2 regions of the Paenibacillus sp. FSL R7-0345 genome follow, and region 1 is predicted to be linked to the other one. Evidence: predicted binding sites of a transcription regulator. Region 1 holds the regulator's gene; the other holds the start of a gene.
The links. Region 1 encodes NrdR, which represses ribonucleotide reductase genes. Its sites were predicted from a motif close to AACACNATATATNGTGTT; they were not measured.
Positions count from the first base shown of each region.

Region 1 (3,208 bases):
CGAGTATGGTTCCCGGCAATCGGTAATTTGGATCATCTGCTGCCGGAGTGGGAGGTACGTGATTTTAACAACGGTTACCGTTATCTTGATTTGGCATATATGCCAGGTGGAGTAAAGGGTGGAATAGAGATTCAGGGATATGGGCCGCACGCCAGGGATCTTGATGTTCGGCGGTTCAAGGATCTATGCCGCCGGCATTCCCTGCTGGCTTTGGATGGCTGGACCTTTCTTCCTATCGCTTATCCTTCAATTGTAGAGGAACCTAAGCAATGCCAGCAGCTGGTTCTTTCATTTATCGGCAAATTTATTGCGACAGATGTGCCTTCTTCATTAACTTGGCTGGAAGCAGAAACAATACGTTATGCCAGACGCCTGCTGAGGTCGTTCACTCCTCAAGAGCTCGCAGATCATCTCCATGTAACGGACCGGCATGCCAGACGAATCTTGCATCAGTTAGCCGAACAAAAGCTGTTAGACATCACAGGTGGCGGAGCTCAGCGGTATCGGACGTATCAATTGAAGGTTTAACCCGTTGGTTGGGCTGCTTTAACAGTTGTAACTATGCGCTACATTTGGTAGGTAAACTGCACAAGGATGCATAGGCTACAACGTTAGACATGCAAACTGCACTAAGGATGTATAATGCTGCTACGACATCTGTGTGCCTGAAAACAGATACCGCAACAAATGCCACCCGCTACTGCAAGCTAACGGACCGAGGAGTCCTTATTTCCGCTAAAACGAGTGTTTTCTCCGGCTAACGGACTCAGATGATCTTATTTGCGTCATTTCGGCTCAAAAAGGCTGCGATATGAGGAAATAACGGCGTACGATCCGTTAGATTTTCCCAGCATGCCAAATGGCGGAAATAAGGGCTGTACGGTCCGTTAGGATGTGGGAGTCGTACTATATTAGCTTTGGAGAAGAAGCAAATTAAAAAAAACGGTTAGTTAGGGACAGGCATCATGAGAGTAGTTGGAGGCAATAGTGGAGTTGGTGCATTGGTGCCGAGGGTGGTAGTGGTGGTGTCATTAGAGTCTTTAAAGTCTTTAAAGTCTTTAAAGTCTTTAGAGTCTTTGGTATCGTTGATGCCGCGAGCACAGCTGATATTTTTCTTGCTTTCTTCATCACTAAACACAACAAAAAAAACGGCATGTCTGCCGTTTCTTCTAGTATGGACTCTCAGGGGCTCGAACCCTGGACAAATAGATTAAGAGTCTACTGCTCTACCAACTGAGCTAAGAGTCCATGATATTAAGATAATTGGTGGAGCCAAGGGGGATCGAACCCCTGACCTCATCGCTGCCAGCGATGCGCTCTCCCAGCTGAGCTATGGCCCCATGTTAACCGTTTTAGAACTACATTATGTATTCTAAATTCTTATGTGAGATTTAAGCTCACTTCGTCGTGTTATTTATTATTTCGTAGCCGACTTCTATATAATACAGAAATCTGTTACTTATGTCAACACTTTTGCAAAAAAATTTTCGGCGCATTATTTCCGGAAGAACCGCTGCAGCACCTCTGCAAAGCTCTACATAACACTAAGCAGTTTTTTGCACAGGTGCTGCAGCATGTCTAAAGTCCCTCCAGCTCGCCATCCCCTTTGGACAGCAGCCCCTTCAGTTCCTTCATGAACATGTTGATGTCCTTGAACTGGCGGTATACAGATGCAAACCGCACGTAGGCTACCTCATCCACCGGATAGAGCTGCTCCATCACGAACTCGCCGATCTGGCGGCTCTCAATCTCTGCCAGGGCGATGCCGCGCAGCGTCTTCTCCACCTCTGACACAATGGATTCCAGGCGTTCAACGGACACAGGGCGCTTCTCACAGGCACGAATCAGACCGCGCAGGATTTTGTCACGGCTGAACTCTTCACGGCTGCCATCCTTCTTGATGACGATCAGCGGTGTCTCTTCGATCATCTCGAAGGTGGTGAAGCGCTTGCTGCAGCGCTCGCATTCACGCCTGCGCCGGATCGATTTGTTCTCATTGGCCGGACGCGAGTCAAGCACCTTGGTATTCGTGTGATCGCAGTAAGGGCATTTCATAAGTAAGGCCACTCCTCTTTTGCTGTAATAGTAATGGTTGCGGCAGAATGTGCAGCGTTGTTTAGAGGTTAAATTTTTTTCCAGAAAACACCGTTTTATTATTGTTATGAATCTGGCGGGTCCGGCACATAATACAGTTACCAACCGATAGGAGGTGAACAGAAATGAGCCAAAACAACAACAGCAACAACCTGGTAGTTTCCAACTCACGCGGTGCATTGGAGCAACTGAAATATGAAGTTGCCCAAGAATTGGGTATCACTCTTTCCCCAGACGGATACCAAGGCAATAAAACTTCTTACGAAAACGGTTCGATCGGTGGTTACATCACTAAGCGTCTTGTAACAATCGCCGAGCAATCCCTGGCAGGTCAGTACAAATAACCTGTCCCCATAAGCTTGCCAAAGAAGTATTAAACGGCCGCAAGCCGTTTAATGCTTCTTTTCTTTTTATATGCAACAAACTTAGAATTCGCTGTAAATCTCCGTGTACTGATTATAATAATAAATCACGCGCTGCACGTAGTGCCGGGTCTCGCCAAACGGGATATCTTTTACTGAAGCCTCTGTACCGTCCCAGTCGCCTCCATCAAGCCAGCTCTGTACTTTGCCGGGTCCGGCATTGTATGCGGCGATAACCGCTGTACGGTTGCCGTCAAACTGGCGGGACAGTGAGGAGAGGTACCAGGTGCCCAGCTCAATATTAGCTGACGGCTCCTCCTTGAGCTCATCCAGCGATACATCAGGCAGCTTGGCCATCTCAAGCGCCCATTTGGCCGTATCCGGCATAAGCTGCATCAGCCCGAGGGCGCCTTTTTTGGACTCTCGGCCTGTCTTGAAATTGGTCTCTACGCGGATAATGGCCGCGACCAGAAACGGATCGGTCTCATACGTGCTGCTATGCTTACGGATTTCGTTCTTATAATGAATAGGATAAAACCATGACATCCAGTTGGTGCCGAGAAAGAGGATCGCGGTAAAGCCGATGAACAGCAGGAGCAGCACTCTTTTTTTACGGAGCCAGCTCATGACAGCCCCAGCCTGTCCCACAAAATCGCTACCTGCTGCTCAGTCGCACCAGTCTCACCGCTGTTGTCGATAATATAATCCGCTCTCCTGCGCTTCTCTTCAATATCCATCTGGGCATCCAGCCT
Region 1 is NZ_CP152002.1:2,327,120-2,330,327, reverse strand. It holds gene NST84_RS09700 (transcriptional regulator) at 1-528, shown strand, start outside; gene NST84_RS09695 (hypothetical protein) at 947-1,138, opposite strand; tRNA gene NST84_RS09690 (tRNA-Lys) at 1,176-1,248, opposite strand; tRNA gene NST84_RS09685 (tRNA-Ala) at 1,265-1,340, opposite strand; gene nrdR (transcriptional regulator NrdR) at 1,579-2,055, opposite strand; gene NST84_RS09675 (alpha/beta-type small acid-soluble spore protein) at 2,220-2,438, shown strand; gene NST84_RS09670 (lytic transglycosylase domain-containing protein) at 2,520-3,083, opposite strand; gene coaE (dephospho-CoA kinase) at 3,080-3,208, opposite strand, start outside.

Region 2 (3,208 bases), 250 kb from region 1:
CGGCAGGTGCGTCCTTTTTCTCTTCCTTCTTCGCCGTTTCCAGCACCTGCACATCGCGGCTGCCGTCGCGGTAGATCGTTACGCCTTTGCACCCGAGGTCGAAGGCCATTTCGTACAGCTCGGCGGTTTCCTCGACAGTGAAGTCGGACGGGCAGTTGGCCGTCTTCGAGATGGAACTGTCCACCCAGCGCTGAATCGCTGCCTGCACACGGATATGGTCCTTGGCGGACAGATCCATCGAGGTTACAAAATACTCCGGCAGCTCCTCACCCGGATGGGCCTCCAGCCACTGCTGGGCAATGGGCACGAACTGCTCGTCATAGCCAAGCCGGCTCTGGCGGAAATATTTGAAGGCAAAGTAAGGCTCAATCCCGGTCGATGTACCAACCATAGTTCCCGTACTACCGGTTGGAGCCTGTGTAATAACAGTGACGTTACGCATCCCATGCTCACGGATAGATTTCCCGACCTCCGGATACACCTCGGTAATGTTGCGCATAAAACCGCTCTGCAAATATTTTTCTGCATCAAAAGCCTTGAACGAGCCCTTCTCCCCGGCAATCTCTGCCGAAGCCAGATAGGCCTCCCTTGCCATAAAACCATACAGCTTGTCCAGGAACTCCAGCGATTCCGGGCTGCCGTAACGGATGTTCAGCTTGATCATCAGCTCAGCCAGACCCATAGTGCCCATGCCTACGCGGCGCTCCAGCTTCTGATTCGCTTCATTTTCCGGGAAATGATATGGTGTCTTGTCGATAACATTGTCCAGGAAACGGACGGAATAACGGGTCGTTCTCGCCAGATCCGCCCAGTCCACATCATGGTTTTCCGCATCATAGAACCTGGAAAGATTGACCGCCGACAGGTTACAGACGCCCCAGCCCGGTAGTCCTTGTTCTCCGCAAGGATTCGTACAAATAATCGGATTAAAATACCAGCTGTTCGACATCTGGTTATAGTATTCCATAAACACAACGCCCGGCTCCGCCGATTTCCAGGCCGATTCAATGATTGTATGCCACACATCGCGCGCTTTTACAGTCCGGTAAGGGATAACCGCACGGCCGGCCGCCTTCCATTTATCCAGATCCCCGTCCCAGAGCTCATCGTAATCCGGGTCGCTGGTGTCCGGGAAGACGAGCTCCCAGTCCAGATCCTTTTTGACAGCCAGCATGAAGCTGTTGCTCACGCATACCGAAAGGTTGGCATTGGTCACCTGTCCCATTGTCTGCTTCACGGTGATGAAATCCAGCACATCCGGATGCCAATCGTTGATCATCAGCATCAGCGCCCCGCGGCGGCTGCCGCCCTGCTCAATAAGTCCGGTTGTGTAGCTGAATAGTCCGCCCCAGGATACAGAGCCGCTGGACGAGCCGTTAACGCCTCTGACAATGGCCCGGCGCGGACGCAGTGAGGACAGGTTGATGCCGACACCTCCGCCGCGCGCCATAATTTCGGTCATTTCGGAAAGGGTCTGCATGATGCCGCCGCGGCTGTCTTTTGGCGAAGGAACCACATAACAGTTGAATAAGGTCAGCTCCTCGCTCGCCCCCGCGCCTGCCGCAATCCGTCCGCCCGGAACAAGCTTCCAGTCATTGAGAATCGAACGGAATTTGCCGGTCCACTCCTCCTGCAGCTCAGGCGTTTTCTCGACAGAAGCCATGGCTGCGGCCAGACGGTCCCACATTTCCCCGGGTGTTTTTTCAATATTAAGTGTCAGCTTCTCCACATCCGATTGCACCAGCTCGCCGCTGCGGGTCTTGACGGTCACCATCCGTCCGCTGCGCGCGACAATTTCGCCGACCTCCTTGGTCGGAAATTTCGGGTCATCCTTGGTCAGCACCAGCACGACATCGCCTACCTTGGCATTATTCGTGTCCGCATCCTTCCAGGCATAACGGTCCAAAAATATTTTCTCGCTCAAGCCCTCAAGGCGCTGGTTGGGTTCCACTGTACTCAATACAAAAACCTCCCGGTAAGTGATATGTAAACACAGGTACTGCAGTAACGCTATTGCTCCAGCTTGTCAATAAAAACAACTGCAAAAAATAAGCAGTACACCAACAATTCAAGCTTTTGTAACAATATATTGTATCAACATGCCTCATCACTATACCACATATTGTAACAGAGTTCCTTTTTGAAAATAGAAGCCTTTCCGCAGAAAAAACAGATTCAGATCGCCTTTTCTCTTGATTTCGCGGTTTTTTAGTCTCTGTTATGAATTCTCTTTAATACGAGCATACTACTTTTACGCATTCCGATATGAAACCTTGCCGGAGGAGGCTGCAACATGATGCAAGTATCCCGCAATTCCTTACCGCAGGAGGGAGGCATATCCGCCCCGCTGCTGCCGGTTCCCCTATCCTTTGAACGGAACTGGCTGCAGGATCTGGAATCCAGGCTGGAAAAAGGCGGCCCCTGGGGCGACTGGAAGTTATCCCGTCTGGCTGTGCAGGGTGAGCAATGCGGCCTTGTCACTAGCTTTGACGAGCTGCAGTGCACGAAGCATCTGTCCGGCCTGTCGCCTCTCCCCCATCAGCTCGATACCGCCCATAAAGTATTGTTTGAGATGTCCGGCCGGGCCATTCTCGCCGATGAGGTGGGGCTGGGCAAGACGATTGAAGCCGGTCTGATTTTAAAAGAATATCTGGTGCGCGGTCTGGTGGGCAAGGTGCTGATTCTGGTCCCCGCCTCCCTTGTGCTCCAGTGGGTCCGTGAGCTTAACGCCAAGTTCGGAATCACCGCCGTCGCCCAGAAAAAAGCCTACTCCTGGGGCAACGACATCGTCGTCGCGTCCCTTGACACAGCCAAGCGTGATCCGCATAAGGAGCTGCTGTTAAGCTCCGAATTCGACATGCTCATTATTGACGAGGCCCACAAGCTGAAGAACAAGAAATCGACCAATTACCAGTTCGTACAGCAGCTCCGCAAAAAATACTGCCTGCTGCTCACTGCCACACCTGTGCAGAACGACCTCGGTGAGCTGTTTAATCTGATTACACTGCTGAAGCCGGGTCAGCTCGGGAATCAGGGCGATTTTGCGGCCAATTTTGTCGTCGATAAACGTCAGCCGAAGAACGAGGTCCAGCTGCGCGGCGAGCTCTCCAAAGTCATGATCCGCAACCGGCGCGGTGAGGGGCCTGTCACTTTTACCAAGCGTAAAGTACGGAATATCCCGCTCATCCTCTCACCTGAGGAAAAGGCG
Region 2 is NZ_CP152002.1:2,572,955-2,576,162, reverse strand. It holds gene NST84_RS10745 (adenosylcobalamin-dependent ribonucleoside-diphosphate reductase) at 1-1,960, opposite strand, end outside; gene NST84_RS10740 (SNF2-related protein) at 2,294-3,208, shown strand, end outside.
Region 2: the regulator NrdR is predicted to act here: its motif matches at 2,079-2,096, upstream of NST84_RS10745 (adenosylcobalamin-dependent ribonucleoside-diphosphate reductase).